Regions from separate parts of the Mycolicibacterium sp. SMGY-1XX genome, predicted to be linked through region 1. Evidence: riboswitches for the same ligand, from Rfam matches in the RefSeq annotation. Region 1 holds a riboswitch; the other holds the start of a gene.

Evidence for each region. Region 1 has a riboswitch for glycine ahead of NL241_RS23220 (hypothetical protein). Riboswitches for the same ligand answer to the same signal wherever they lie in the genome.
Region 2: another riboswitch for glycine. It lies ahead of gcvP (aminomethyl-transferring glycine dehydrogenase); the one in region 1 lies ahead of NL241_RS23220 (hypothetical protein).

Annotation. Positions count from the first base shown of each region.
Region 1 is NZ_CP101139.1:4,816,577-4,832,453, reverse strand. Features, by position in the region: gene NL241_RS23255 (GcvT family protein) at 1-1,152, opposite strand, end outside; gene NL241_RS23250 (BCCT family transporter) at 1,713-3,275, shown strand; gene NL241_RS23245 (bifunctional 3-phenylpropionate/cinnamic acid dioxygenase ferredoxin subunit) at 3,594-3,953, shown strand; gene NL241_RS23240 (NAD(P)/FAD-dependent oxidoreductase) at 3,953-5,122, shown strand; gene NL241_RS23235 (aromatic ring-hydroxylating oxygenase subunit alpha) at 5,171-6,301, shown strand; gene NL241_RS23230 (hypothetical protein) at 6,772-7,320, shown strand; gene NL241_RS23225 (L-serine ammonia-lyase) at 7,444-8,829, opposite strand; gene NL241_RS23220 (hypothetical protein) at 8,915-9,265, opposite strand; glycine riboswitch at 9,227-9,318, opposite strand; glycine riboswitch at 9,320-9,411, opposite strand; gene NL241_RS23215 (hypothetical protein) at 9,462-9,974, opposite strand; gene NL241_RS23210 (TetR family transcriptional regulator) at 10,093-10,662, opposite strand; gene NL241_RS23205 (DmpA family aminopeptidase) at 10,821-11,891, shown strand; gene NL241_RS23200 (APC family permease) at 11,891-13,312, shown strand; tRNA gene NL241_RS23195 (tRNA-Ile) at 13,474-13,547, shown strand; gene NL241_RS23190 (DUF6319 family protein) at 13,753-14,124, opposite strand; gene NL241_RS23185 (HpcH/HpaI aldolase family protein) at 14,210-14,974, opposite strand; gene NL241_RS23180 (aldo/keto reductase) at 14,982-15,877, opposite strand, start outside.
Region 2 is NZ_CP101139.1:3,935,021-3,950,897, reverse strand. Features, by position in the region: gene NL241_RS19110 (TRAP transporter large permease) at 1-1,097, shown strand, start outside; gene NL241_RS19105 (LysR family transcriptional regulator) at 1,101-2,024, shown strand; gene NL241_RS19100 (alpha/beta fold hydrolase) at 2,164-2,976, shown strand; gene NL241_RS19095 (putative NAD(P)H-quinone oxidoreductase, PIG3 family) at 2,976-3,995, shown strand; gene NL241_RS19090 (flavin reductase family protein) at 4,096-4,611, shown strand; gene NL241_RS19085 (4-hydroxyphenylacetate 3-hydroxylase family protein) at 4,608-6,059, shown strand; gene NL241_RS19080 (RidA family protein) at 6,056-6,472, shown strand; gene NL241_RS19075 (DUF1028 domain-containing protein) at 6,469-7,143, shown strand; gene NL241_RS19070 (M20 family metallopeptidase) at 7,133-8,269, shown strand; glycine riboswitch at 8,284-8,381, shown strand; glycine riboswitch at 8,382-8,483, shown strand; gene gcvP (aminomethyl-transferring glycine dehydrogenase) at 8,539-11,370, shown strand; gene NL241_RS19060 (LysM peptidoglycan-binding domain-containing protein) at 11,390-12,031, opposite strand; gene NL241_RS19055 (substrate-binding domain-containing protein) at 12,134-14,080, opposite strand; gene NL241_RS19050 (malate synthase G) at 14,162-15,877, opposite strand, start outside.

The DNA of each region.
Region 1 (15,877 bases):
GCAGCCGTGCAGCTCGATCTCGGAGCGGCCGTCGGTCAGCAGCTGAGCGACGGCACGGGCCACGCCGGCGGAGTGGGTCACCCACACCGCTTCGGCGATCCAGAAGTTCGCCACGTCGGGGGACTCGCCGATCAGCGGTCCACCGTCGGGAGTGAAGGAGAAGATGCCGTTGAAACCCTCAGCGACAGTGGCGGTTTCCAGGCAGGGCAGCAGCTTCTTGCACTGCTCCCACGCCGGGGCGAAGTCCTCTTCGGTGAACGCCAGCATCGAGGGCATGTTGTCAGCGGTGATCTTGCCGGCGGGTAACTCACGGACATCGACGGGCATGGGCCGGTGGGCGTAGGAGCCGATGCCGAGGCGGTCGACATGCTCACGGAAGTACAGATCCTGATCCTGATGGCGCAGGATCGGGAAGCCGGCCTCGGTCGACTCGCTGTTGCGGCCGGCGAGTTCGGGGATCAGGTTGGTCTTGGCGTACTGATGTGCCAACGGCAGCAGGGGCACGTCCATGCCGATCAGCTCGCCGAGGGCGGCACCCCAGAAGCCGCCGCAGGAGATCACGTAGTCGGCGGGGATCACCCCACCCGAGGTGGCCACCCCGGTGACCCTGCCGCCGCTGTGCTCGATGCCCAGGACCGTTGTCGAGCCTTGGAACACCGCGCCACGGCTCTGCGCGCGGCGGGCCAGCGCGACGACAGCACGCGACGCTTTCGCCAATCCGTCTGTCTCGACATACAAGCCGCCCAGGATGCGCTTGGGGTCAAGGAGCTGATGCACCTTGGCGCACTCTTCCGGATCGATCACCCGAGCCTCGACGCCCCATGAGGTGGCCCAGCCCTGCCGGCGGTGCAGCTCGGCCAACCGGGCTTCGGTGGTCGCGACCTCCAGGCCGCCGACCTGGTTGAAACACCACTGGCCGTCGACGTCCAGCGACAGGAACTTCTCGACGGTGTAGCTGGCGAACGCGGTCATCGTCTTCGAGGGGGTGGTCTGGAACACCAGTCCGGGAGCGTGCGAGGTCGAACCGCCGGTCAGGGGCAGCGGCCCTTGATCAACGACGGTGACGTCGTCCCATCCACGGGCGGTGAGCTCGTCGGCCAGGTTGGTGCCGACGATGCCGGCACCGATGATCACTACACGCGGTGATGCCATGCCTTGGTTCTCCTAGCTGGGGTGGTCGAGCGACTCGTAGAGCCTGGGGGCCGGGCGGCCGAGAGTGGAACTCCATGATTCGGATATTGATCGACAGCTGATATATCAAAACTACGATGCGGACGGTGGTGCGGTCAACCCTTTGGTTCTCTTTGTGCAACTGATGCGCTATGTGAGACAAAAACGCCGCCGTTATGGCGTTACGCCAGGATTTCGTTCCTGTGAAAGTTCTGTCTAGCAGTCGCGTATCAGATTGACGCGGTCTAATATATCAGCGAGATTGTGATCTGCGTCTCGTGGCGCACCCGCAATCCAGGTGTCGCGCAGGCCGGCGAGAGGAAGTACTGCCCGCGTCGCACCCCGCCACCGCCGATCCGGACACGAACCCCTCACACCGTGCCCGCGCCGGCCTCCACTCAGCCCGTAGTCGGACCACCGGTCCACCCGATTCAACGCAGGCGTTCACGCCTCAGGAGTCTGAAGTGACAGCACAACACGAGAAGACAACAAAAACCGACGTCCTCACGCCCTTCGAAGCCACGCCCAATGCCAGTTGCAGCGTGGAACCGGAGTCGGCGGACGTTCCCCTTCACTCACAACGCCCGAGGACCGACTGGCTGGTCTTCGGTGTCACCGCCGCGATCGTCATCGCCATCCTGGCCTGGGGTCTGATCGCCTCCGACGGTTTCAACGCCACCATGTCCTCGATCCTGAACTGGGTGGTGGGCAACCTCGGTTGGCTCTTCATCCTGTCGGCCACCGGCTTCGTCCTGTTCGCAGTATGGCTGGCGGTGAGCCGATACGGCCGGATCCCTTTGGGCAAGGACGGCGAGAAACCGGAGTTCCACACCGTCAGCTGGATCGCGATGATGTTCAGCGCCGGTATGGGGATCGGCCTCATCTTCTGGGGCGTCACCGAGCCCCTGACCCATTTCGTCAATCCACCACCGGGACTTGCTGATTCGGCAGCCGGGACGGCGCTGGCCACCGCGCTGTTCCACTGGGGTTTCCACCCCTGGTCGATGTACGCCGTGGTCGGTCTGTCCATCGCCTACGGCACGTACCGGATGGGGCGGCGCCAGCTCATCAGCTCGGCATTCACCCCGCTGTTCGGGCGTAAGCGCGTCGAGGGTCCGATAGGCAAGGTCATCGACATTCTCGCGATCTTCGCCACCATGTTCGGTACTGCCGCCTCGCTCGGTCTGGGCGCATTGCAGATCGGTTCCGGCATCGAGGTTCTGGGCTGGGTCGGTCACGCGGGCACGCTGCTGCTCGTCGGGGTCGTCGCTCTGCTGACGCTGGCATTCGTGGCCTCCGCGGTGTCCGGCATCTCCCGCGGAATCCAGTGGCTGTCCAACATCAACATGGTGTTGGCGCTGACGCTGGCCGTGTTCGTGTTCGTTGCCGGCCCGACGGTGTTGATCCTCGATCTGCTGCCGACCGCACTCGGTGACTACGCCGCCAACCTGGCGTCGATGTCGGCACGGTCCGCGGCTGCCGGCGCCGAAACCAAGACCTGGCTGTCGTCGTGGACCATCTTCTACTGGGCGTGGTGGATCTCCTGGACCCCCTTCGTAGGGATGTTCCTGGCCCGGATCAGCCGGGGGCGCACCATCCGGCAGTTCGTCATCGGTGTCATCCTCATCCCCACCACGGTGAGCCTGCTGTGGTTCGTGGTGTTCGGCGGCTCGGGGATCGGCCAGCAGCGTGACGGCATCGATCTCTACGGCACCGGTGAGCCGGAGTCGACACTGTTCGGCATGCTCGGCAACCTGCCTCTGGCAGCCCTGTCGTCGCTGCTGGTGATGGCGCTGGTGGCCATCTTCTTCGTGTCGGGCGCCGACGCGGCGTCGATGGTCATGGGAACGCTGTCACAACGGGGCTGTCTGCATCCCACCCGGTGGGCCGTGGCGTTCTGGGGCTTGAGCACCGGCGCGGTGGCCGTGCTGATGCTGTGGGCCGGCGGGAATGACGCCCTCAACGGTCTGCAGACCATGACGATCATCGTGGCCGCACCGTTCGTGGTGGTGATGATCGGGATGTGTGTGTCGTTTTATCTCGACATCAAACGCGACCCGCTTGTCACCGACCTGCCGCGCAAGCACTTGATCAAGAAGCAGTAGTGATTCGAAAGGGGCGGCGCCAGCCCGGGCCGCCCCTTTCGCCGCGTTTTCCGGCAAAGTCAACACATGTCAATAGCTCGACTGTTACGGCGCGATTTCCGAGTTGCTGACTGCCCATTTATCGCGTTCAATCCCAGGTGATCGTTTGCCCCACGAAGCGTGAAAATTGCATTCAACGACATCGTTACGCAAATTGATTTCCCCCGGCAAAGTGACCTTTTTCACCACTTGACAGAGTTTATGACTGCCACCACACTGTTGCGTAATACGAGTCTGTTGCGCAGCACGCACCACAACCTTCAATTGAAAGGTCCGCAGATGCTCGAGATCTGTCCTCTGGCCGACCTGCCGCCCGGAGAAGCCCGTCGCGTGCCCACCGAGCCGCCGATTGCCGTGTTCCACACCGAGGACGGCGAGGTGTTCGCCATCGACGACACCTGCTCGCACCAGGACGCGTCGCTGGCCGACGGCTGGGTGGAGGGGTGCGAGGTCGAATGCCCCTTGCACGCCTCGCGTTTTGACCTCCGTACCGGTGCCGTGGATGCGCCGCCGGCCAAGCTGCCCGTGCGCACCCACACTGTCGAGATCCAGGACGGCGTCATCCATGTCGAACTCAGCACCGACAAGCCGAACCTGCCGCCGGATATCCGCGCCCGGCTCGGTGAGGGAGTCAAGTGATGAAGCACGTCGCCATCGTCGGTGCCTCACTTGCCGGTCTGTCGGCTGCGCGCGCTTTGCGGACGCAAGGTTTCGAAGGTCGCCTCTCGGTGATCGGTGAGGAGGCGCGCCGCCCGTACGACCGGCCGCCGCTGTCCAAGGAGTTCCTGGCTGGGTCCCTGAGCGAGGCCGACCTCGCGCTGGAGGCCGACGACGACGATCTGCAGGCCGACTGGATACTCGGTTCCGCCGCCGTCGGACTCGACTGCCGTTCCGGGGCAATCGAACTGGCTGATGGTTCGCGCATCACCGCCGACGGCGTGGTGCTGGCGACCGGGTCCCGCGCGCGGCGCTGGCCGGGTACCGAGGCGCTCGCCGGTGTGCACGTGGTGCGCACCATCGACGACGCCATCGCCCTGCGCGCCGATCTCCAGGCCGGCGCGCGCCTGGTGGTCATCGGTGCCGGTTTCATCGGCGCCGAAGTCGCCTCGACCGCCCGCAAGCTCGGTATGGAGGTCACCGTCGTCGAGGCCGCGCCGGCTCCGTTGGCGGTGCAGCTCGGCGAGCAACTGGGCGGTGTGATCGCCGGCGCCCACGCACATCACGGCACCACACTGGTGTGCGGTGTCGGGGTGTCCCGCCTCGTCGGCGTCGACCGGGTGACCGGTGTCGAACTCGCCGACGGACGCACCCTGCCGGCCGACGTGGTGGTGGTGGGCATCGGTGGTATCCCCAACATCGAGTGGCTGCAAGGTAGTGGACTGGAGCTCGGCAACGGTGTCGTCTGCGGCGCCGGCGGCGAGACCGCCATCCCCAACGTGGTGGCCGTCGGCGACTGCGCCGCGTGGTATGACCCGTCGGTCGGTGCCGTGCACCGTGTCGAACACTGGACCGGTGCGCTCGAGCGGCCCGCGATCGCGGTGTCCGCGTTGCTCGCCGGGGGAGCGCACCAGGGGGCGGCGGCCAAGGCCCCGTACTTCTGGTCCGACCAGTACGGCGCCCGCATCCAGTTCGCCGGTATCGCCCGGCCTGGTGATGTCGTCACCATCGAAGAAGGCGACTGCGAAACACGTTGCTTTGTCGCCACTTACCGCCGCGACGGCCGGCTGGTCGCCGTTCTCGCGGTGGATCAGCCTCGCCTGTTCAACCGGTTGCGTCGCCAGATCGCGGCCACACCGGCACCCGTCTGACCTATTGCATCAGCCCCCCACCAGCAAACCCCTAGGAGCCATACGCAAATGACCACCGCTGCAGCCCCGAGCCTGCCGGAGAGCCTCATCTCCACCCTGCCCGGGCACTACTACACCGATGCGGGAGTCTTCTCCCTGGAGCAGGAGAAGATCTTCGAGGCGATGTGGTTCTGCGTGGTCCGGTCGGCGGACCTCGACAAGCCCGGCGCGTTCAAGACCGTGCAGGTGGGTCGCGAGAGCGTACTGGTGACCCGGTCACGCAAGGGGGACATCCGCGCCTTCTACAACGTGTGCCGCCACCGCGGTGCCCGATTGTGCACCGAAGAATCCGGTGAGGTCAAGCGCGCGTTCCAATGTCCCTACCATGCTTGGACTTACGATCTGGACGGCAAGCTGATCGCGGCGCCGAACCTGACCAAGATGCCCGATATCGACCGCACCGATTTCGGCCTGGCCAAGATCCAGGTGCGCGAGTGGCTGGGCTATGTGTGGGTGTGCCTGGCCGACGAACCGCCGTCGTTCGAGGACACCGTGATGCAGGAGATCGTCGAACGGCTCGGCGATGTGGAATCCATCGACCACTACAACATCGCGGATTTGAGCCTGGGTCGGCGCATCGTCTACGACGTGAAGGCCAACTGGAAGCTCATCATCGAGAACTTCATGGAGTGCTACCACTGCGCCACCATCCACCCCGAGCTCACCGAGGTGTTGCCGGAGTTCGCCGACGGCTACGCCGCGCAGTACTACGTTGGTCACGGCGCTGAATTCGGCGAGGACGTCAAGGGATTCACCGTCGACGGGTCCGAAGGACTGGACCCGATCCCCGGCGTCACCGAAGATCAGGATCGTCGCTACTACGCCATCACCGTGCGTCCGCAGGTGTTCGTCAACCTGGTACCCGACCATGTGATCGTGCACCGGATGTTCCCACTGGCCGCTGACCACACTGTCGTCGAGTGCGACTGGCTGTACCTGCCGCATGTGGTCGAACAGGGCCGCGACGTGAGCCGGTCGGTGGAACTGTTCCACCGGGTCAACCAGCAGGACTTCGACGCCTGCGAGCGTTGCCAGCCGGCGATGGATTCGCGCACCTACCGTAATGGCGGTGTGCTGGTGCCCAGCGAGCACCACATCGGCGCCTTCCACGACTGGCTGAAGGCCAAGATCGCCCACTGAGTCACCTGACACGGCAACGGCTCCGGTTGAAAACCGGAGCCGTTGCTTTTGGGTTGTGTCAGTTCAGAACCGGCGGGCTCTGACTTGAACTCCACCTCGACCGGAGGACTCGTGCGTTCAACCGACGGGCGTTCTCGATTTCTGCCGGCGCGGCATTGGGTTCGGACCAGATGTTCGTGTTCTCCGTCGCTCTACGGATCTCTTCTCGATCTGCGTCTGGATCCTGCACGAATCGTTGGCTTGTCAATCATTTGTAACCCGTTCTCTCGTGGACGGACCCCCACAGCGCTACGAACAGCCGAGCCGGAGGTCGCGAGAAGCGGACTATCCCAGCTTCGAATTCCCCGACGAGCCCACGTCCGCATAGGAGGCGGTGGAAAGGAGGTAGTGCCCTACCCATGAGATCGGCCGACACGCAGAGCAGTGTCGAGTTGTCAGTCACAGCAGCACGCAAACCTTAGGAGGAAGCAATGGCCGACGAAAAGCTCGAGATCGGCGATGAGGCTGCATCAGCGCTTGCGGTGGGACCGCGGCTACGGGTGGGGCCCGGCACCAATGTCCCGTTGCGACTCCGAACATCGGCGGTCGAAGAGTACGAAACCACTCATGGTGATGCCCTGGGTAGTCCGCGTGAACTCACCCCGGGAGCCGCCGTGGCGACGCCCCGCGCCGTCACCGCAGTTCGATTCACGAACTCGACCGGCAGGTCTATCTCTGTTGCCTACGGCCGCGCTCGACACGAATGCCAGGCAGAGTGTGGTGATCCGTGGGAAGTTCTGGGTTGGATCAATCTTGCGAGCGGGCAAAGTGCAGACCGCGCCAACCCTACGGGCACCCGTTGGTACTACTACTTCGCCCAAGACGGTTCAGGAACCAAATGGGACGGGAATTTCCCAGCGCAGGTTGTCCAGCGTGCGTTTGCTCGTTGCTGGTGTATAGGTTCGACGGACTCATTCACCGTTGGGATGGACGAAGTGGATCTCGTCGCCTTTCCTGGTGGTGTTGAGTTTACGCCCTGACCGGCGGTCGCCAGGGTGTCAATTCTGGTCCTCGTTCGGCACGCTGGTGCTTGGTACGAGGCCAATGCCCTCTTACCGAAGCGCGGTTGCTTTTGGGTTGTGGGGTTCAGAATTGGCGGCGCGTCAGCACTCGATGAAGTTCACCGGCACATTGACGGCCAGGCCGCCGGTGCTGGTCTCCTTGTACTTGGAGCTCATGTCCGCGCCGGTGGTGCGCATGGTCTCGATCACCTGGTCGAGGCTCACCCGGTGGGTGCCGTCGCCGCGCAGCGCCATGCGTGCGGCGTTGATGGCTTTACCCGCTGAGATGGCGTTGCGCTCGATGCAGGGAATCTGGACCAGGCCCTCGATCGGATCGCAGGTCAGGCCGAGGCTGTGCTCCATGGCGATTTCCGCGGCGTTCTCCACCTGTTCGGTTGTGCCGCCCAAGATTTCGGCCAGGCCCGCCGCCGCCATCGATGCCGCCGAGCCCACCTCGCCCTGGCAGCCGACCTCGGCCCCGGAGATGGACGCACGTTCCTTGTAGAGCGAGCCGATGGCGCCGGCGGCGAGCAGGAAGCGCACCGTGGTCTCGTCGCTGTCCTTCCTGCCCGCGGGGGTGTAGTGCATGGCGTAGTGCAGCACCGCCGGGACGATACCGGCCGCGCCGTTGGTGGGCGCGGTGACGATGCGCCCGCCGGAGGCGTTCTCCTCGTTGACGGCCAGCGCCACCAGGTTCACCCAGTCCTCGGCGAACTCCGGAAGCCGTTGCGGGTCTTCCTCGCTGAGGCGTTCATACCAGTCCTTGGCGCGGCGGCGGACCCGCAGTGCGCCCGGCAGCAAGCCGTCGCGGGCGATACCGCGTTGTTCGCATTCCACCATCACGTCGCGGATGTGCAGCAGCCGCCGGCGGATCTCGGCCTCACTTCTGCTGGCAGTCTCGATCTCGAGCATCAGCTCGCTGACGCTGCAACGCTTTTGGTGGCACAGTTCCAGCAGCTCCTTGGCCGAGCCGAAACCGTGTGCCGACGTGGCTGCGACGGTGGCGGGTTCGCGGCTCTCGGCCTCGGTGACGACGAACCCGCCGCCCACCGAGAAGTACGTCTCCCGGTGCAGTTCGGTGCCACCGGGCCCCAGCGCGGTGATGGTCATCCCGTTGGGGTGGAACGGCAACATGGTCAGCGGCCGGAGAATGAAATCACCCTCGGTGAGCGCGATTTCGCGGGCCCCACCGAAGTTGATCCGGCCGGTGGCGCGCATGGCGTCGACCCGACGCTCCATCTGCTCGGTACTGATCTCTTCCGGCAGAAGTCCTTCCAGCCCCAGCAGGACAGCGGTCATGGTGCCGTGACCCGCTCCGGTGGCGGCCAGCGAGCCGTACAGGTCGACACGGATGTCCCGGACGTCGTCGAAGGCGCCGAGGGTGTGCAGATCGGAGAGGAACCGCGCGGCGGCGCGCATGGGTCCCACGGTGTGCGAACTCGATGGGCCGATGCCAATCGAGAACAGCTCGAACACACTGATCGTCATGCGGTCACCGTCCTCGGCTTGTTGATCGACAGTTGATATATCAATGCTGAGTCCACGGTAGGCCAGCTGGGCGTGATGGTCAAGGTCACTGCTTCCGCGCGAGCGCGGCGACGGCCGAGACGACGAGCGCACGGTCAGCCCGGGTCAGCTGCGTGATCCGGTCGCCGTGGGCAGCGACGAGGGCGCAGAACTGCGCGTCGACGCCGGCCGGCGTCGTGCCGAATTCGAGGAAGGTGACGTCGTCGGGAGGACCTCCGTACGGCGTCCACGCCACTGCGAACTCCAGCAGTTGACGGTCATAGCTGTCCAGCGACGTGCATCTGGGTGTGGACAAGGTCGGTGTCGACAAGGCGGCCCCCGGTTCGGTCGCCTCGGCAGGTGCCGTGGCGATGTGGAACTCCCCGCTCTGTCCTGATACCTGAGAGATCTGGCGCACTCAGCGCCGTACACCTTCGGTCAGGCAATTCGGATTGCCTGTCTCCAGAGTTGCCTTCGCGCAACGGTACTGGGGCCTGAGAGATTCCCGGGGAGGATGTTGCTCCTTCGGCGCCTCGGTGTTCGAGGTTCTCCCGCCACGCGTCAACGGCTTTTCAATTGTGACGGGGGTAACGTACCGGGCTGCGCCGGCTTTGTCACGGGACGGGACCCACATCCGAGTGGCGACCCGGTAGGCGGGCCGCGTGTCGCTGCCCCGGGCCAGCGCCGCGGCGGGCGGCGAGCATGTCGGTGACGGCGCCGGTGGCGAACGCATAGACCGCCTTGTGCAACACATCGATGAGAAGTTCTTTGCGCGGCCAGGTCTGTGGTGGCGCGCCGACACCTGTGGCGTTCTCCAGGATTTGGTCATTGGTAAGCCGCACCACGGCGAATTTCGCCGACGCCAGTGGGCCGCGTAACCCGACCTCCGACATGACCGCCCGCAGCACCCCGAGCAGGATGCCCTGCCCGTAATGCATGGCCCAGTTCCGCACCAGCGGCTGCTGCCCGGGTTGTTCGGACATCCCGGTGAGGCGCTCGAGCGTGCGGGCAGGCACATGCGAGTCCGGCCGGCCCGTGATCCGCTGCTCGAGCTTTTCCCCGACCGTCATCACCGCCACCCCGGCCGCACCGGCGACGAGGCCTTCCCCCACAGCGTTTCTCAGCATGGCGCGCGGGTACCCGGGCGCGATCCCGCCAAACGATAGGCACTCATGACTGCGGAACCCCGGTAGAGCAGTCGGTGCTCAGCGGGGCGCTACTGGGCGTGGCGGGGCGACGCCGGCCTCACACCGTGTCGGGCAGCTTGGTCCCGGTCGCCAACTCCGCGTACTGGCGCATCAGCCGCAGGGCGGTGCTGCGGCTGATCTCGGGGTCGCGCGCCACGATGCGGTAGCCGAAGTAGTCCTCCATCGACATCAGCGTCATCCCGATGTCGCGGGCAGGGGAGCGGAGCGTGAACGCCCCGGCCTCGGCGCCGTCGTTGAGGAGGTCGGTGTAGAGGTCCACCTGCCGGTGGTAGATGCCCTGGACGTCCCGGCGCTGGTCGAGTTCGAACCCGGCCGCCAGCACGGCGCGCCAGATCGCTCGCCACTCGGCGTCCTCGGGTCCGCTCGGCAGGCCCGCGGCGATGGTCAGCGCCAGTTGGTGGTGGATGTCGCGGGCGCGGCGACCGAGTTCGAGCCGCTCGTCGAAGAACCGGACGTCGGAGCGCAGCGCCAGCTCACTGAGCAGCTGGGGCATGTCCTTGAAGTAGTAGCGCACCGCGTTGGTGGTCAGCCCCAGTTCGGCGGCGACGTCGGCGAGCTTGAGCGTGGCCAGGTCGTAGCGCTCGATCAGGGCGATCGCTGCGTCCATGATTTCGGCACGTCGCTCTACCTGCCGGTTCGGCCTCGCCACTGCTGGGCTCCTCTCGCGGATTCGGACCAATTTTGCCGTTCCTGTTGCGTGACTGCTCACCCGGGCGCATAGTTCTTTTCCAATTAGGAAAATAACTCTTGAACGAAGAGAAAACCATGCGTGCCAGAGATCTCGGCGTGGTCATCGGTGAACATCCAACCGGACCGTACAACGCCATCACCGACGTGGGGGGTGTCCGGGTCGGACACACCACCGTGCAGGGCGACGGAATCAACACCGGCGTCACCGTCGTCATCCCCCATGACGACATCTGGACCGAACCGGTATTTGCCGGTTCGCACCGTCTCAACGGCAGCGGCGAGCTGACCGGCCTGGAGTGGATCCGGGAGTCCGGCGAGCTCACCACCGCCATCGGCCTGACCAACACCCATAGCGTCGGCGTGGTGCGCGACGAGTTGGTGGCCGAGCAGGTGCGGGTGCGCGGTGACGGCGTGTACTGGTCGCTGCCGGTGGTGGGGGAGACCTACGACGGACTCCTCAACGACATCAACGGCTTCCATGTCCGGCCGGAGCATGTGCGCGCCGCGCTGGCGTCGGCATCGGGCGGCGCGGTGGCCGAAGGCAATGTCGGCGGCGGCACCGGCATGATCTGCCACGGCTTCAAAGGTGGCATCGGCACCGCCTCGCGCACCTTCGGCGACTACACCGTGGGCGTCCTCGTGCAGGCCAACCACGGCCGGCGCGAACGCCTGCAGATCAACGGTGTACCCGTCGGCGCCCGGATCGGCGCCGAACAGGTGCCGCTGCCCGATTACCCGGCCCGGTTCGAGCCGGGATCGGGGTCGATCATCGTCATCGTCGCCACCGACGCCCCGCTGTTGCCCCATCAGTGCCAGCGGCTGGCGCAGCGCGCATCGCTGGCCGTCGGTCGCGTCGGCGGCACAGGCGAGCAGTACAGCGGCGATCTGATGCTGGCGTTCTCCACCGGTAACCGCGGCATCCCGCCCTACGCCTGGGACGAAGACGTCGCGGTCGCCCAGCGCGAGGTCCCCGTGCGAATGGTGGTTCCGCAGTTGATGACCCGACTGTTCGACCTGACCATCGAGGCCACCGAAGAAGCGATCGTCAACACCCTCGTCGCTGCTGAAACCCTGACCGGCCACCGCGGATACACCGCGCACGCCATCGACCACACCCTGCTCACCGCACTATTTCAGGAGAACTGATGAACGCACCTACCCAGACCGAAGGGCGGCGCCTCACCGGGCATCTCGGCCCCATCGGCATCGTCTTCATGGTCGTGGCCGCGGCCGCCCCGCTGACGGTGATCGGCGGCAACATGCCGCTGGCCATGGGGCTGGGCAATGGCGCCGGCGCCCCCGTCGGCTTCGCCATCGCCGCGCTGGTGCTGCTGGTGTTCTCCGTCGGGTTCGTGACGATGACGCCCTACGTGCCCGAAGCCGGGGCCTTCTTCTCCTACGTCACCGTCGGGCTCGGCGAACGGATGGGTAAGGGCGTCGCGGTGGTGGCGCTGATCGCGTACACCGCCATCCAGATCGGCATCTACGGCTACATCGGCTGGGCCATCAGCGATACGGTCGCCTTCTACAACGGACCCGTAATCCCTTGGCCGGTCTACTCTTTCGTGATCCTCGCGATCGTCGCCGTACTCGGTTACCGGCACATCGAACTGAGCGCCAAGGTGCTCGGCGTGGCACTGGCGCTCGAGATCGGCATCGTCGTGGTGCTCGACCTGGTGATGGTGGCCAACCCGGGCCCGTCCGGCATCACCTTCGCCTCCTTCGATCCGGCCGTGTTCACCCAGGGCACCATCGGCATCGCCATCCTGTTCGCCCTCACCGGGTTCATCGGCTTCGAAGCCACCGCGGTGTTCCGAGACGAGGCGCGTGACCCCGAGCGCACCATCCCGATTGCCACCTACGCCGCCGTCATCATCATCGGCCTGTTCTACGCCGTCACCGTGTGGGCGTTCGTGGTCGCGATCGGGCCCGACAACGTGACGGCAGTGGCGAATCAGACCCTCGACGGCGAGGGCAACATGCTGCTGGACACCACTGCCTCGATGCTGGGGACCATCGGCCGCGACATCGTGAACGTGCTGCTGCTGACCAGCCTGTTCGCCTGCGTGCTGTCGTTCCACAACGTGATCGCGCGGTATCAGTTCGTGCTGGCGCGCAAGGGCCTGTTCCCGCAGCGGCTGGCCGCGGTGCACGAGTCACATGACTCGCCGGCGTTCTCGTCGCTGGTGCAGACCGTGACGGCGGCCATCATCGTCGGGATCCTCGCGGTGCTGGGTATCGACCCGCTGGTCGGCGTATTCGGCTCGATGGCCGGCGTGGCCACCGTCGGCATGGTGATCCTGATGCTCACCACCTCGATCGCGGTGCTGGCGTTCTTCCTGCGTAACCGGGACCGGGTGTCCGGCGTGTTCCAGACGCGCATCGCGCCCGCCGTGGCCGTGCTCGGCTTGCTGGGCAGCCTGTGGCTGGTGCTGTCGAACTTCACGCTCGTCACCGGTGGCAGCGTCACTCTGAGCACCATCCTGGCGGCCATTCCGTTCGTCGGGCTGGTGGTCGGTGCGCTGGCGTGGAAGCCTTCGACGTCGATATCTACCCGCGTGAACTGACTCTGGTTTGAGACACCGGTGACGCCGGTGTTTGGCGGGATTTCCGGACGTGGCCGCAGTATCAATCAGACGCATCGAGGTCAACGGCGGCGCGCCTCGCGGATCCGTTTGGCAGGGCTGCGTGGCCGCGTGCGAAGATAGCGGCCGCGCAGACGCGCCACGGGGCGGTAGCTCAGTTGGTTAGAGCCGGGGACTCATAATCCCTTGGTCGCGGGTTCGAGCCCCGCCCGCCCTACAAAGGCCGTGTATTGCTTCGGTTGATGCTGGTCGTTTCTGTTTCGGGTGATGCCTGACAGTTGTGTCGGTTGATCCTTGACACTCCCTTGATGAGGGAGCTGAGCGTGGCCAGGCAGCGGGTTCGAGCCCCGCCCGCCCTACAACCTGGTGGCGCGAGGTCCGAGTCATGCTCGACGCCGACGGGCGTGCAGTTTCCACAAGCCTCAGTCCAAATCCGCCAGTACCCTGCGCGCCGCTTCGAGCTCGGCCTCCAATGCCGCGACCTTCGCGGCCTGTTGCGAGCGTGCCTCTTCGATCACGGCATCGATCGGGGTGGAGAGGTCTTCGTGCAGTTCCCTGGCCGCGCGGGACACGGCGGACGCAGCGACGGCGACGTTGCGGGCCAGGTAGGTGGAACCCTGCTTCAGTTCGGCATGCCATTCACCGTCGGCGGAGCCGGTGACGGTCAGGGTCAGCTCGATGGTCTTGGCTTTCCTGCCGGCGCCCCGTTTGGCAGGGGTCTTCGTCGGAGTCTCCTCAGCGACTGGTGCGGTGGGCGCTGCCTCTGCTGCCGGGGTGTCTACAGTGATCGTCACGGCGTACCTCTCGTCGAAGATGGCCCGCGATGAGCGGGACCGGCGGACGACAGCCATTAGAACACACGTTCGACACCGGGTGGGCTCAACCCCCCGTCGCTGCTTTGAGGTGCGCGGCGGCCGCGAGTTTCAGATGGGTGAGGTCTGAGGCCACCGACGCGAACGTGAAACCGTCGGCCAGTCGGCGAGCGGCCGTCGCACCGTCAGGGGTGTGGATACCGGCCGCGATCCCTGCCGCTGCCGCCGCCTCGCTGACGCGCCGCAGTGCGGATTCGAACTCGTCATCGACAGCGGGATCCTGCGGATGTGTCCCGCCGACAGCGAGGCGCAGATCTGACGGGCCGACATACACGCCAGCCAGACCCGTTGTCTGACAGATGCTCTCGACGTTCTCCAGACCCTGGGGAGTTTCGATCATGGCCAACACCACGGTGTCGGCGTCGGCGACAGCGGGCGTGGGGCCGATGCGCAACTGCGAGCGCATCGGCCCGTAGGAACGAATCCCGTTGGGCGGGTAGGTCGCTGCATTGACTGCCGCGGCAGCTTCGGCGGCAGTGTTGACCAAGGGCACGATGACACCGGCCGCACCGGCGTCGAGCGCACGCCCAATGGGGGTGGGGTGGTTGGCCTCGATACGGATCAGGCCCACAGGGCCGTGGGCGGCGTCGATAGCCGTCAGACCCGCGATCATGCCCGAGTAGCCGATGAGGCCGTGCTGCATGTCGAGGGCGATGTAGTCATATCCGACGTGGGCCAGCCACTCGGTCGAGACGGGGGAGTCGAGCACCGACCAGTAACCGATCAGGCGTTCGCGGCGACGCAGCCGTTCGGCGAATCCGCTTGCAGTCATGGGCTTCCTAGCGGTTGTAGTTGGGCATGGCGCCGCGCAGGCCGACGCCGATGTCGTCACACTGGGCAACGAGTTCGTCGTCGAGTGGTCCGGCGTTGATGGCGGCGATGTTGTTCTCCAGGTGGCTGACCTTGGAGCCGCCGAGCAGAATCGGTCCGGCGACCGGCTTGCTGACCAGCCACCGCAGTGCCAACTCGGTCATCGGGAGGCCGGCCTTGTCGGCCAGGGTGCTCAGCTGCGCGATCGCGTCGAACACCGCTGCGTTCCAGTACCTCTGCTTGTACATCGACGCCAGCCGGGAGTCGCCGAACCGACCTTCGGCGGGGTCGGCGTCAAGAGAGTGCCTGCCGGTGAGCAGTCCGCCTCCCAGCGGGTTGTACACCATGGTGATCAGGCCGGTGACGGCGGCGAACTCGGCGTATTCGTCTTCGATGCGGCGGGCCAGGAGGTTGTAGACCTGCTGGGCCACCAGAGGCCGGGGCGCCCCGACTTCGTCAGCAAGGTGGTTGATCTCGGCGATCTGCCAGGCCGCGTAGTTGGACACTCCGAGGGCACCGATCTTGCCTTCCTCCACCAACTGGGCCACGGTGCTCAACGTGTCGCGCAAGGGTGTGGCGCGGTCAGGCTGGTGCAGATAGAACAGGTCGACGCGCTCGATACCGAGGCGGCGCAGGCTGCCTTCCACGCTGGCACGCAGGCCGAAAGGCGACAGTGGTGCATTGCCGTCGGCATCGGGATGCGGAATCCCGGCTTTGGTGGCGATGGTGACATCGTCGCGGCGACCACGCAGCACCTGAGCGAGGATCTTCTCTGATTCACCCCCGGCGTAGCCGTTGGCGGTGTCGATATGGGTGATGCCGGCGGCCAACGCGGCATCGACCATCTTCCCGGCATCGGCGGCCG
Region 2 (15,877 bases), 880 kb from region 1:
TCATCCTCGCCGGCGTGGTGATGAACGCCGGTGGTGTCGCCGAGCGGGTGTTCGCTTTCGCGCGAGCCATTTTCGGTTCGCTGCCCGGAGGCCTTGCGCAGGTGGACGTGTCGACCAGCCTGTTCTTCGGTGGGATGGTCGGGACTTCGGTCGCCGACCTCGCGGGCACCGGATCGACGTTGATCCCGCAGATGAAGAAGCACGGATACCCTGGGCCTTACGCGGCAGCGGTGACGGCCTCGTCCTCGGGGATCGGACCGTTGATCCCACCGTCGTCGCCGATGATCCTCTACGCGGCGGCCACGGGCACCTCACTGGGTGCGCTGTTCCTGGCGGGCATCATCCCTGGCATCATCCTCACCGTCGTGCTGATGGTGGTGGTGGCGGTGCAGGCCCGACGCAACGGCTGGGGTGAGAAGATCCCGTTCAGCTGGCGCGAGGTCTGGCGCACCTTCCGTGGCGCGCTCCTGGCCTTCGGTGTGCCGCTGCTGGTGGTCATGGGACTGACCCTCGGTGTGTTCACACCCACCGAATCCGGCGCCTTCGCGGTGGTGTATGCCATCGTCGTCTCCGCCGTGGTGTTCCGCTCGCTGGGTGGGCGCCGGCTCTACCGGTGCCTGGTCGAAGCCGCGGTGCTGACTGATGAGGTGATGCTCATCGTCGGGGTGTCCGTGGCTCTGGGAGCAGTGCTGGCGATGGCCGGTCTGCCAAAAGCGCTCACCGATTTCGCCACCGCCATCGTTCCCGGAGACGCCCAGCTCGGGTATGTCGTGGTGCTCACCGTGGTGGCGATCCTGGCCGGCATGTTGTTCGACCCCCTGATTCCGGTGATCATGCCGGTGATGCTGCCGACCATGCTGGCCGTCGGGATCGACCCGGTGTACTTCGGCGTCATCATCGTGCTCACCGTCATCGTGGGGCAGGTCACGCCGCCGGTGGCGATGTCATTGGTGGTGGCAGCCAAGATCGCCAAGGTCGACGCATGGCGGGTTTTGCGGGCCAACACCCCGTTCCTGCTGGCCACCATCGCGGTGCTGATCCTGGTGATCCTCGTGCCGTCGCTGGCCACCTGGCTGCCGTCGGTGCTGGGGGAGTGAGTCGTGACCGGTGTCGATCAACTCCGCGGTATCTCGCTGACGCAGCTGCGCTACTTCATCCGGGTCGCCGAGCGCGAGAGCATGACGCGTGCGGCCGAGGACTTGTTCGTCGCGCAGTCGGCGGTGTCCTCGGCCGTCGCGCACCTGGAGCGGGAACTCGGCGTCCAGCTGTTCATCCGGCGGCATGCCAAGGGGTTGATCCTCACTGCGTCCGGCAAGGAGCTGTTGTTGCGTGCGCGCCAGACGCTGACCGCGCTGGCCGAGTCCCTGGAGTCGATAGCCGGTGACGCCCAGACGTTTTGGGGTCCCCTGCACGTGGTGTGCTTCAGTCCGATCGCGCCCTTCTACCTGCCGTCCATCCTGGCCGGGCTGAAAGCAGACCACCCAGCCTTGGAGATCCAGGTCACCGAAGCCGTCGCGGGCGAAGTAGGGGAGTACCTGGAATCCGGCCGGGCCGAGGTGGCCTTGACTTACGACCTTGCCCTCGGCGACGGGATCCAGCGTGACGTGCTGGCCGAGATCCGCCCTTACGCAGCACTTCCCGCTTCGCATCGGCTCGCCGGGGCCGCGAGCGTCCGGTTGGCCGATCTGGTGAACGAGCCGATGATTCTGGTCGATCTGCCCTACAGTCGCGACTATTTCACCGGTGTGTTCACCGAGCGCGGGATGCAACCCAACGTGCAGTATCGGTCGAGCAGCTACGAGACGGTGCGCGCGATGGTCGCCATGGACCACGGTTACAGTTTGCTGCATCAACGCCCTGCCACCGACACCACCTATGCGGGCGGCTTGGTGCGGGCCGTGCCGATCGCTGACGAGGTGCGGCCACTGCGGGTGGTGGTGGCGGGCCTGCAGGCAGTGCGTATGAGCAAGCGGGCCAGTGTATTTGCTGAGCGCTGCCGTGCCGTCGTGGCGAGAGAACGCTGAAAGTCGGGCTTTGCGACGATCGCATCCTGCGATGCTCTGCATCGGATAATCCGATGGACAACAACGAATCTCACTGTTTGCTCCGGTAGCTCCGGACGGCTTGGATCGAGTCAGACCACTGACACGTATTGGAGGCCACGTGAGCGGCGCCGAGCCGATCCCCGGATACATCGAAACACCTTCGGGGCGAATGCACGTCGTCGTGACGCCGGAGTCGGACCGGGACAGCCCCTGTCTGGTGCTGCTGCACCAGACACCGCGCAGTTGGGACGAGTTCCGGGCGGTGGCCGAACAGATCGACGGTTACCGCATCGTGATGCCGGACCTTCCCGGCTACGGTGCATCGCAGGCGTTGCCGCTCAACACCATAGAAGCCACAGCTGCCGCGGTGCTGGAGATTCTCGACGCGCTCGCGGTGCCGTCGGCACATGTGGTGGGGCACCACTTCGGCGGACTGGTCGCCTATGACCTCGCGGTCTCGGCGCCGCATCGGGTGACCTCGCTGGTGTTGTCCTCCACCCCGTTCGTCGACGACGCCGAGCGGACCAGGCGCCGGACGGCGCCGCCCTTCAATGCCATTGCCGCCCGGGACGACGGAGACCATCTGGCGCAGCTGTGGCGGCGTCGCCGGGAGTACCTGGCAGTGCCGGACCCTGGTGTCCAGGCACGGTATGTGCGGGATGTCCTGTCGCACGCCGATCCGGATCGTGGTCACGCCGCCGTCGCCGCGTACCGGTCCGAAGACGGCGTGGGCCGCTACCCGGGTCCGGTGCTGTGCCTGGCATCGGCCCGCGACCCGCGGGCATTCCCCCGTCGCGGTGCCATTCTCGCGGCGTTCCCGCAGGCCGCTGAACACGTCCTGGTTGACGGCGACATCGCCAGTCCTGAAACGTGCGCGGCCGAATTCGCCCGCGTCATCGTGGAGTTCCACCACAGTGTGGTGCCACGGTGATGCGCGCTGCCCTGCTGCGGGGTGCCGACGGCCCACGCTCGCTGAGCATCGCCGAGATCCCGGTCCCGCAACCGGGCCCCGAAGAGGTGCTGGTGGCCGTAGGCGCCGTCGGGGTCAACAACGCCGAGGTCCTGCAAACGCGGGGGATCATGCCGGCGCCGTCCGGCGGTGTCCCCGGCCTGGAGTGCGCCGGAACCGTGGTATGCGTCGGAGCCCGGGTGCAGACGGTCAAACCCGGCGACCGCGTCGCAGCGTTGACCCGGGCGGGGTCCTATGCCGAGTACGTGGCCGTGCCCGCGGGTGCGTGCGTCGTCGTACCCGACGATCTCGACCTGGCCGTCGCCGGCGCCTTCCTCGAAGCAGCGGCCACGGCGTGGTGGAACCTGGTGCACCGGGGGCGGATCCGGCGAGGCGAGCGCGTGCTGATCCACGGCGCCGCAGGCGGGGTCGGCTCGATGGCCGTACAGCTGGCCAGGGCGCTCGGTGCCGAGGTGATCGGAACAGCCCGGGGGCCGGTGAAGAGCGCGTTGTGCACCGAACTCGGTTGTCGCCGTGTGATCGACTACGGCTCCGAGGACGTCTTCGACGTGCTCCGGGAGATCGCACCCGGTGGCGTCGATCTGATCCTGGACAATCAGGGAGCCGCCGCGGTCGGCGACAATCTCGCGGCGCTGGCGCCGTTGGGCCGGCTCGTCATCGTCGGGGTGGCATCGGGAACCGACGCGGTGGTGGACCTGGCAGCCCTGATGTCCGGGGGGACGGAGATCTCCTCGTCGAGCCTGGGCCGGCTGTCCGACGACAGCCGAGCCGCGATATGTCGATCCGTGGAAGCCGAGGTATTGCCGTTGCTGAGGGCGGGAACGGTGACGCCCGTGCTGGACCAGACGTTCGATTTCGACCAGATAGTCTCTGCGCACCACAGATTCGCCGCGCCGGAACGGTCAGGCAAGGTCGTGGTCACCATGCCGGGTTACATCTCGAAATCCGATGCAACGCAGCATAATCAACTCTTTGCTTGATATGGCCGCGGAAGCCAGCATGGAAGGTGCGGATTCGACGCCGAGCTTCCGCGATGACCGTCATGAACTCGAATTGCGAGGGACCACAATGAAATCCGCTATGACATCGGCCGCCGCGCAGGACTACATCCGCGCGATCAGCTGCGCTGCCACTCCGGTCACCATCGTCACCACCTGCGCACAGGAGGCCCGGTGGGGGCAGACGGTTTCCGCGGTGAGCAGAGTGTCCGACGAGCCGGCGGTTCTCGGCGTCTGCATCAACCGGCGCAGCCCCATCAATGCGGCGATCCGCTCCACAGGTGCGTTCAATGTCTCGTTGCTCGGCTACGAGCAGCGCGGCGCCGCAGACAGTTTCGCCGGGCGTCAGCATCCCGGTCGCCCCGCGTTCACGTTTCTCGACGAAGAGTGGCGTGACGGTCTCAACGGCCTGCCGGTCTTCACCGCCAGCGTGGCCGCCTTCGAATGTGAGCTGCACAGTGTCACGGCTGTGGGCTCGCATCACCTGTATCTCGGTCAGGTGCGCCACGTTGTGCACACCGACGCCGAACCGCTGCTGCACCTTCGCGGCAACTACCGCGCCCTGGCGGCGCACCACACGGAAGGACATCGCAGATGATCAAGACCGGCGAGGAGTACCGGGACAGCATCAACACCGGGCGCGAAATCTACATCGACGGCGAGCAGGTGCACGATGTCACCAAGCATCCGATGTTCGCCCCGATCATCGACATCCGGTCTCGCATCTACGATCTGGCGCACGAAGCGGCCAGCCAGGAGGTCATGACCTATGTCGACGACAACGGTGAGCGCAACGCGGTCGCGAACAAGCTGCCTCTGACACAACAAGACTGGCACGACAAGCGTGCGGCTATCGATCTCGTGCTCGACGAGGTGCGCGGCGTGGTCACCCGCGTCGGCGACGAGACCGTCGGCGAGATGTGGGCGCTCTACGACGGCCAGGATGTGCTCAACGAAGTGGATCCACGTTTCGCCGAGAACATCCGCCGCCACGTCCAGAAAGCCGCCACCGGGGACCCGTTCCACATCTCGGCCAACACCGACCCCAAAGGTGATCGGTCGAAGCGCCCGCAGGACCAGGATCCCGACATGCTGCTGCACGTCGTCCGCGAAACCGACGAAGGCATCATCGTCCGAGGCGCCAAATACGAGACCGCCGCGCCGTACGCGACCCAGGCCTACACCAAGCCCACCATCGCCAACTGGGGCGATGACAAGCTCTCCGATTACGCCGTCGGTTTCATCGCCGACCTCAATGCGCCCAATCTGAAGTTCATCTGCCGCACCGGTTTTGCCGGCCGCCGCGATGCGGCGGACTATCCACTGTCGAACCGGGTGGATGAGGTGGAGTCCCTGGTGATCTTCGACAATGTACTCATCCCGTGGGACGACATCCTGTTCTACCGGCACACCAGGGCAGCGACGTTCGTGCGCAGCTGCCTGCACCGCTACAGCGCGCTGCCCTACGTCCACCGCTCGATCCGGTTCGCGGACCTGATGATCGGTGCTGCCCTGTTCAACGTCCGGCAGACGGGATTGGACAAGAACCCCGCCGTACAGGAGAAGCTGGCGATGCTGGCGTGCTACCGCGAGGGTATCGAGGCGCACCTGACGGCCTCCATCGCCACCGCCGAGACCAGTCCCGGCGGTCTGCTGATGCCCAACCAGTCGCTGCTGTATGCGGGGCGGGTCTGGGCTCAGACCCAGCTGCCGCAGATGATCCATCTCGCCCGCGAACTCTGTGGGGGGCAGATCTGCATCACGCCGGACTCGGCCACGTTCGCCCACCCCGGTGCAAGCCCCTGGCTGGAGAAGTTCTACTCGATCAACGATGACTGGCAGGCCGACGATCGGCGCAAGCTGCTGGCATTCGCCCGGGATCTGCTCAACAGCGATTACGCCGGTCACCGGCTGACCTTCCAACTGTTCGCCCAGGCGCCGCCGTTCGCCCATTACCAAGCCGTGTACCGCAACTTCGACTACGACAACGCACTCGATCTGGTCAGGTCCGCTGCCGAGCTGTCCGACCGGGTGGGCGGCGCATGACCCACCGGCGGATCCGTCCGTTCAACACCAAGGACACCTACCCCGAACAGAATCTCGACAATGACCTGTGCCAGGCCGTCGTCGCCGGCGACACCATCTATCTGCGCGGGCAGATCGGGCAGGATCTCGACACCGGGCGCAACGTCGGTGTCGGCGACGTGGCCGCCCAGACCGAGCAGGCGATGTCCAACATCGCCGCGCTGCTCGACGAGGCGGACTCTTCTGTCGCCGACATCGTCAAAGTGACGATCTACCTTGTCGATCCGCGATACCGGGAGAGCGTGTACCGCGTGGTAGGACGCTGGCTCGAGGGGGTGCACCCGGTGTCGACCGGGGTGGTGGTCAGTGCGCTGGCCCGGCCCGAGTGGCTGGTCGAGGTGGACGTGATCGCCGTGAAGCAGGGGGCGTCATGACGTTCTCGATGGCGGCGCTGGACCGCGACACCGGAGCGTTCGGCATGATCATCGCCTCGTCCTCGCCGGCGGTGGCGTCCCGGTGCCTCAACATTCGCCCGGGCCTGGGCGCCGCCGCCAGCCAGAACGTCACCGATCCCCGGCTGGGTGGGCAGCTGCTGGACCGGCTCGCCGAAGGCGCCGAGCCGCAGGCCGCGATGACCGCTGTGGTGGCCGACCACGCTTTGCGCGACTACCGGCAGTTGACCGTGCTCGACGCGGCCGGGCGCACCGCGGCCTACAGCGGGGCCGGGGCGCTCGGTGTGCATCACCACGTGGCCGGTGACGGCGTGGTGGCGGCCGGCAACATGCTTGCCGGGCCGGCGACCATCACCGAGCTGATCCGCGGCTACGAGACCTCGGGGGCCGACGAGTTCGAAGCCCGCCTGTTGGCCGGGCTCAACGCCGCGCTGACCGCCGGCGGAGAGGAGGGTCCGGTGTATTCCGCGGGCCTGTTGGTCTATCGGGAGGTCGCTTGGCCGGAGACCACCCTGCGCGTGGACTGGGACGAAGATCCCTACACCCGGCTGGCCGAACTGTGGGAGGTCTGGGAACCCCAGCGCGACGACTACGTGCGGCGTGCCCTGGACCCGTCGGCTGCGCCCAGTTTCGGGGTCCCCGGTGATCTCTGAGCCCAAGGCGGCCGCCGGCGATCACCTGCGGCGCAACTGGGAGCTGGTGCGCGGGGTCAGTACCGCCCTGCATGCCGACCCCGAACTGGCGTGGCACGAGGTGCGGGCGCACCGGATGCTGACCGGGCTGCTGGCCGATCGCGGTTTCCGCGTCGACCACCGCGCCGGGGGACTCGACACCGCGTTTCACGCTCGCGCCGGCACCGGCCCGTTGCACGTCGCTTTCGTGGCCGAATACGACGCGCTGCCCGGGCTCGGCCACGCCTGCGGGCACAACCTGATCGCCGCGTCGGCCATCGGGGCGGCGCTGATGGTGCAGGAGGCCGACCGCGGACAGGGCCTCACCGTGCACGTCCTGGGCACGCCGGCCGAAGAGGGCGGCGGCGGCAAGATCGTGATGCTGGAGGCCGGTGAGTTCGACGGCCTGGACGCCGCGCTGATGATTCATCCGGGGCCGGTTGACGCCCCGCGGGCCGAGCCGATGGCGGTGGCGCACTGGCGTGTCACGTATCGGGGTGTCAGCGCCCACGCGGGGGCCTATCCGCATCTGGGGGTCAACGCTGCCGATGCGTTCACCGTGGCGCAGGTGGCGATCGGCCTGCTGCGCCAGCAGCTGCCGGCGACGGTGCGGGTCCACGGGGTGGTGACCTCAGCGGGGTCGGCGCCCAACGCCATCCCCGACTCGGCGTCAGGCCGCTGGTATGTCCGTGCCCGCACACTCGCCGAGCTGACCGGCATCGAGAAGCGGATCCGCGCCTGCTTCCAGGCCGGTGCCCTGGGCAGTGGCTGTGATCTCGACATCGAGTTGGAGTCCGCGCCCTACTCGGAATTCCGCACCGACGACGAGATCCTGGACCTGTTCGTCGCGAACGCGGCCGCGCTGGGTCGGGATATGAGCGTCGAGCCGCCGGAAGGGGCGGGGGCCATGGCGTCGGCGTCGACCGACATGGGCAATGTGTCGCAGGTGGTGCGCGCCATCCACCCGTATCTGGGCATCGGTTCCCTGCCCGCGGTCAACCATCAACGTGAGTTCGCCGACGCCGCGGTGGGGCCGCAGGCGGAGGCCGCACTGCGCGACGGTGCCACCGCACTGGCATGGACGGCGCTCGATCTCGCCGGGCGGTAGTATCGCAGTTGCATCGCCCTCTCGCGGGAGAGTTCTGTGACCGCCAGCCACAGACGCCGAAGGAGCAACACCTCTCCGTCAACCTCTCAGGCCCCCGGACCGCGTCAGACCACGATGCCTCTGGAAAGCGGTGCGCGCACCCGCCCATGGGGAAAGGCCTGATCGGCCGAATCTCTCAGGCAGCCCGGTTCGGGTCGACGACAGAGGGGGAGGACGCGATAGTTCGTCCTGCTGCCTAGGAGTTCGTGTTGGCCCTCTCCGATGACGCGCTGTTCAACGACAGCGCCCCGAAATTCGCCGATCGGCACATCGGTCCCGGCGCCGCCGATATCGACACCATGCTCAGTGTCATCGGTGTGCAATCCCTCGACGAGCTTGCGGCCAAGGCGCTTCCGGCCGGCATCCTCGACGCACTGGACGCCGACGGGGTGGCGCCGGGTCTCGACAAGCTGCCGCCCGCGGTGTCCGAGCACGAGGCCCTGGCCCAGCTGCGCGCCATGGCCGACGCCAACACCGTCGCGGTCTCGATGATCGGGCAGGGCTACTACGACACGCTCACCCCGCCGGTCTTGCTGCGCAACATCATGGAGAACCCGGCCTGGTACACGGCCTACACGCCGTACCAACCGGAGATCAGCCAGGGCCGCCTCGAAGCGCTGCTGAACTTCCAGACCATGGTCGCCGACCTCACCGGACTCGACATCGCCAATGCCTCGATGCTCGACGAGGCCACCGCCGCGGCCGAGGCGATGACGCTGATGCAGCGCGCCGCCCGCGGCAAGGCGACCCGCCTGGCCGTCGACGTCGACGTCTTCCCGCAGACCGCTGCCGTGTTGGCCACCCGGGCGCGGCCGCTCAACATCGAGATCGTCACCGCTGACCTGCGCGAGGGTCTGCCCGAGGGTGATTTCTTCGGCGTCATCGCGCAACTGCCCGGCGCCAGCGGACGCATCACCGACTGGTCCGCGTTGATCAAGCAGGCCCACGAACGCGGCGCGCTGGTGGCCCTGGGTGCCGATCTGCTGGCCATGACGCTGGTGGCTCCGCCCGGAGAGATCGGTGCCGACGTGGCGTTCGGCAGTGCGCAGCGCTTCGGCGTGCCGATGGGATTCGGCGGCCCGCATGCCGGTTACCTCGCCGTGGCCACCAAGCAGGCCCGCCAGCTGCCGGGCCGGCTGGTCGGGGTCTCGGTGGATGCCGACGGCGCTCCGGCGTACCGGTTGTCGCTGCAGACCCGCGAGCAGCACATCCGCCGCGACAAGGCCACCAGCAACATCTGTACCGCGCAGGTGCTCTTGGCCGTGATGGCCGCGATGTACGCCAGCTATCACGGCGCCGAAGGGTTGACCGGTATCGCCCGGCGGGTGCACGGGCACGCCGCGCGGGTGGCGGCCGCCCTCGGCGATGCGCTGGTGCATGACACGTTCTTCGACACCGTGCTCGCATTGGTGCCGGGCCGCGCCGACGAGGTGGTGGCCGCGGCCAAGGCGCTGGGCATCAACCTGTGGCGGGTGGACGCCGACCACGTGTCGGTGGCATGTGATGAAGCCACCACCGACGCCCACGTGGCCTCGGTGCTGCAGGCCTTCGGTGTGTCCGCCGCCGACGCCGAGCCGGTCGACATCGAGACCCGGACCTCGGAGTTCCTGACGCATCCGGCGTTCACCACCTACCGCACCGAGACGGCGATGATGCGCTACCTGCGGTCACTCGCCGACAAGGACCTGGCACTGGACCGCACGATGATCCCGCTCGGCTCGTGCACCATGAAGCTCAACGCCGCGGCCGAGATGGAATCCGTCACCTGGCCGGAGTTCTCCCGCCAGCACCCGTTCGCCCCGGCCGGCGACAGCGCAGGCCTGCGCACCCTGATCGCCGAGGTGGAAGCCTGGCTGGTGGCCGTCACCGGCTACGACGCGGTCTCGCTGCAGCCCAACGCCGGCTCGCAGGGGGAGTACGCCGGGCTGCTGGCGATCCACGATTACCACGCCAGCCGCGGTGAGAGTCACCGCGATGTGTGTCTCATCCCGTCGAGTGCGCACGGCACCAACGCCGCGTCGGCGGCCCTGGCCGGCATGCGCGTCGTGGTGGTGGCCTGCCGGACCAACGGCGACGTCGACCTCGACGATCTGCGCGCCAAGGTGGCCGAGCACGCGGAGAACCTCGCAGCGCTGATGATCACCTACCCGTCCACCCACGGCGTTTACGAACACGACGTCGAGGAGATCTGCGCCGCGGTGCACGACGCCGGCGGCCAGGTCTACGTCGACGGCGCCAACCTCAACGCCTTGGTCGGTCTGGCCCGGCCGGGCAAGTTCGGCGGCGACGTCAGCCACCTCAACCTGCACAAGACGTTCTGCATCCCGCACGGTGGCGGCGGACCCGGCGTCGGACCGGTGGCGGTGCGCTCACATCTGGCGGAGTTCCTGCCCGGTCACCCGCTGGCCCCGGAACTGCCGACCGGTCACGTGGTGTCGGCGGCGCCGTACGGGTCGGCGTCGATCCTGCCGATCACGTGGGCCTACATCGCGATGATGGGTGCCGACGGGTTGCGGGCCGCCACGCTGACGGCGATCGCGTCGGCCAACTACATCGCCCGCCGCCTCGACGAGTACTACCCCGTGCTCTACACGGGCGAGAACGGCATGGTGGCCCACGAGTGCATTCTCGACCTGCGCGGCATCACCAAGACCACCGGCGTCACCGTCGACGATGTGGCAAAACGCTTGGCGGACTACGGTTTTCATGCTCCGACCATGAGCTTCCCGGTGGCGGGGACGCTGATGGTGGAACCCACCGAGAGTGAATCGCTGGCCGAAGTTGACGCGTTCTGCGAGGCCATGATCGCCATCAAGGCCGAGATCGACAAGGTGGGCTCGGGCCAGTGGGCAAAAGAGGACAACCCGCTGCGCAATGCCCCGCATACCGCGGAGTGCCTGCTCGTCGACAAGTGGGAACACCCCTACACCCGCGAGGAAGCGGCCTATCCGCTGGGCAAGAACTACCGGCCCAAGGTGTGGCCGCCGGTGCGGCGCATCGACGGCGCCTACGGCGACCGCAACCTGGTGTGCTCGTGCCCGCCCGTGGAGGCGTTCGCCTGACGCGCGCTGAGCCTGGAGCTCACCCCAGCGACGGGAAGAAGATCACCTGTCCCACGCTGAGGTGATCGGGGTTGGTGATCCGGTTGGCGGCGGCCACCAGCGCGACCCTGGTGGCGACGTCGTGGTCGCCGTACTGGTCGGTGGCCAGTTCCCACAGAGTGTCGCCGGCGGCGACGTGATGCCGCCTGTTGAGCCGTGGCTGGATGAGAACGGTGCCGACGGCGGGATCCTGGTCGCCGAGGTGGTTGGCGACGGTGATGATCGGCCACAATCCCTGTTCGCCGTACCAGCGCTCGGCGAGATTGCGGGGGTTCTCGCCGGCCACCACGGTGTGATGCCCGACGTTCTGCAGGTCCGGGATCAGCAGGCGTTCGCCGACCACCAGGTCGCGTTGTCCGGCGTGATTGGCGACCTCGATGATCGTCTTGGCGGCGATGTCACCGTAGTAGTGCTGTGCCAGTGAGCCGGTGGTGTCGCCGGCGCGCACCTTGTGGCGGAAGGTGACGTAGGGGATCTCCAGCTCCTGGCCCACCAGGATGTGATTCGGATCTGCCAGGGTGTTGTGGACGGCGATCACCGGGAACAGGGCGGCGTCACCGTAAAAGTGCTGAGCCAACGACGACAGCGTGTCACCGGTGACCACCTGATATTTCAAGATCATGGCGGGGTCCTTCGCTCGACTGGAAGCGCGCCGGGTCGAGGCGCACAGCCAGTCTGGGGAGGACCGCCGGGGCGGCTCACGAGTAGTGAGCTACCCCAATCCTCAACTCAGCATCGAGTCGAGCGCGGATCCGAACTCCGGTGCATCGGTGTTGGGCACGTTCTGGTACGTACCGCCGCTGATCTCGGCGACGGACTCCCACGTGGGCCGGTCGGGGTCGTCGCCGACGTTGATGACGTTCACCGCAACCGGGCGAGCCGGGTCGTTGCTGGACCGGATCAGATCCTGTAGGCCCTGGGCTCCCAGCGACTGATCGCTATGGGGACCGGCGGTGATCACCAGTACCGAATTCGTCTGATCCGGACGGAATCCGGTCAGCGCATCGGCGTAGACGTTGCGCAACGTGGTGAACGACACCCTGCCGGCAGAGCCGGGGGTCAGCCCGTTCAACGCCGCATCGAGTGCCTGACTGCGGGGCTGACCGCCGGCGTCGTCACTCAGTGGGCCCGCGGCCACCAGCGTGGAGCCCGCACCGCCGTCGAACGTGATCAGGCCCACCACCGCGTTGGGTGCCATGGCGCGGATCCGTTCCTCCAGGGCGCCGACCACCGGCGCCAGGTTCAGCGACCGGTCCAGCATGATGGTCACCGCCGGGGCGGTGGCTGGCGCGGTCAGGGCGTCGGCCAGTGCCACCCGTTGCTCGTCGTCGGCCACCGTCAACGTCTCCGGCAGCTCGCCGAACGGTGTGACATCGTTGCCTGGCGGCGTGCCGTCGGTGGTGCGGAAACCGGCCGCCGCCAGTTCGCTCTGCTGTTCGGGGTCACGCAAGAAACGCTCGAATTGGCTTGCAGCGCTGATCTGTTCGGGGGAAAGCCAGTCGCCCCCGAGCAGCACGGCGGGGAAGTCAGCGACGGGCACCGGGCCGGGCGGCAGCCAGGAGGCCACGGTGGCGGCGGCGTCGGGCAGGTCGGTGCTGCGTTTGAAGAGCTGCTGTTCGGTGGTTGCGACGGCATGGACGTCCGAGGCGGCCGGGTCGTCACCTTCGAGCAGCGCCGACATGGCGGTGTTCGCGGAGGAGTCGGCCAACTCCGGCTGACCCGACCGCAGCGTCCGGACCGCGGCGGTGCCATCGGTGGCGGGTGCGCCGGACGGCGCGGCTGCTGCGGCCACCGCCTCGGCCGCCAGGTACGCGGCGTCACTGTCATCGCTGGTGGGCAACGCCAGCCGCAGCGATCCCCAGCCGCGCAGATTCAGCCCGTCGAGCGCGGTCGGGTTGGACTGCAGACCCGGCAGCGTTCCCCAGTTCTGCTCCGCGAGCGCGGCCTCGAGCTGCGGGCGGACCGCAAGCAGCACCGGCGACGTGACCAGCGACTTGCTGGCACTGATGGTGCGCGGGTCGACGACGGCCTGCAGCCGCGCCGAGGACACCGAGCTCCCCGGGATCCACAGCGCCGGCTTGTCGCCGAGGTCGCCGGGCCATTCACCGGACAGGCCGTCGATGACGGCATCGGAGTCGCCCGCCTTGACTGCGACCGCGACACAGTGATCGCCCACGGGGGTTGCCGAGGAGTTGAATTTCTCGGCCAGCGGACCCAGCGGTTCGGCGATTGCCGGATCGGCGATCACAGCCACGGTCATCTCGCCCTCCACACAGCGGGAGGCCGCGGTGGCAGACCGATCCGAGAGCGCGTCACCGAAGAACCGCCACAGGATCACGGCTGCCACCACCACGACGACGGTGACGAGCGCGGCGATCACACCGACGCTCACACCCCGTCGGCCCGGCGCCACCGTGCGGTGGCTGCCCGTCCATTCACCTTCGTTGCGGTGACCGCCTGACGGTGGACCGGCGGCGCGGATGACGGCGGTCTGGTCGTCGTCGGCCGGCGGCTGATCCGGCCCATCTTCGAAACCGCTTGTGCTCGAGGTGGGTTCGGCACGGTAACGCTCGTCGTCGTTGAATTCATCGTCCGGCTTGTACTCCGAAGAGTAGTCCGGGTATTCGATGTCGTCGTCATCATCGGGCCCGGGCTTGCTGTGCCTACCCATGCCTCGACCCGCCTAACACGTGTGGACCTCTCCTCTGACCGGTTCCCGCTCAGGCGCTAAAGAACCCGGCGACGAGTGTAGTCACTGCCGGGCGGCTGCTTTGTATTCGCGGCGGCGGCGGTGCAGGATCGGTTCGGTGTAGCCGTTGGGTTGTGCGCCGCCTTCGAGGATGAGTTCTTGGGCGGCTTGGAAGGCGATGTTGGTGTCGAAGTCGGGTGCCATGGGGTGGTAGGTGGGGTCGCCGTCGTTTTGGCGGTCCACCACCGGGGCCATGCGTTGCAGGCTGGTGCGGATGTCGTCGGCGGTGATGACGCCGTGGCGTAGCCAGTTGGCCAGCAGTTGGCTGGAGATGCGTAGGGTGGCGCGGTCTTCCATCAGGGCGACGTCGTGGATGTCGGGGACTTTGGAGCAGCCCACGCCCTGGTCGATCCAGCGCACGACGTAGCCGAGGATGGATTGGCAGTTGTTGTCGACTTCTTGGTGGATCTCGTCGGGGGCCCAGGTCAGCGAGGAGTCGGCCAGGGGGAGGGTGAGCAGTTCGTCGAGGGTGGTGCGGGTCTGGCCTTCGAGGTCTTTCTGGACGGCGAAGACGTCGACCTGGTGGTAGTGCAGGGCGTGCAGGGTGGCCGCGGTGGGGGAGGGCACCCAGGCCGTGGTCGCACCGGACTTGGGCTGGCCGATCTTCTGCTCGAGCATGTCGGCCATCAGATCCGGCATGGCCCACATGCCTTTGCCGATTTGGGCTTTGCCGGACAGGCCGGCGGCCAGGCCGGTGTCGACGTTGGCGTCTTCGTAGGCTTTGATCCAGGGTTGGGTTTTCATGGTGCCTTTGCGGACCATGGGGCCGGCTTCGATGGAGGTGTGGATTTCGTCGCCGGTGCGGTCGAGGAAGCCGGTGTTGATGAACACCACGCGGTCGGCGGCGGCTTTGATGCAGGCTTTGAGGTTGGCGCTGGTGCGGCGTTCTTCGTCCATGATGCCGACTTTGAGGGTGCCTTGGGGCAGGTTGAGGACGTCTTCGACGCGGGAGAACAGTTCGCAGGTGAAGGCGACTTCGTCGGGGCCGTGCATTTTGGGTTTGACGATGTAGATCGAGCCGGTGCGGGAGTTGAGCAGGGGGCCGTTGGCTTCGGTGTTCTTCAGGCCGTGGATGGCAATCAAGCTGGTGAGCAGCGCATCCAGAATGCCTTCGGGGACCTCGAGGTCTTCGTCGGCGCTGCCGCGGAAGGTGATGGCGTCGTTGGTCATCAGGTGGCCGACGTTGCGGACGAACAGCAGGCTGCGCCCGGGCAGGGTGAGTTCTTCGCCGTCGGGTCGGGTGTAGGTGCGGTCGGCGTTGAGCACGCGGGTGAAGGTGGTGCCGGCTTTGGTGACGTCTTCGGCCAGGTCGCCGCGGTTGAGGCCCAGCCAGTTGCGGTAGCCGAGCACCTTGTCCTCGGCGTCGACGGCGGCGACCGAGTCTTCGAAGTCCATGATGGTGGTGACCGCCGATTCCAGCACCACGTCTTTGATGCCGGCGGTGTCGGTGGCACCGATTGGGGAGTCGGCGTCGATGAGGATTTCGATGTGCAGTCCATGATTGACCAGCAACACCGAGGTCGGCGCATCGGGTTCGCCCAGATACCCGGCGAACTGGTCGGCGGTGATGAGCTCGGTGTCGAGATCGTCACCCAACGCGACCACCAGTTTGCCGTCCTCGACGGTCAGTGCGGTGGCTTCGGTCCAGGATCCGGCGTCCAGTGGGGTGGTGTCGTCGAGGAACTTGCGGGCGTAGGCGATGACCTTGTCGCCGCGCAC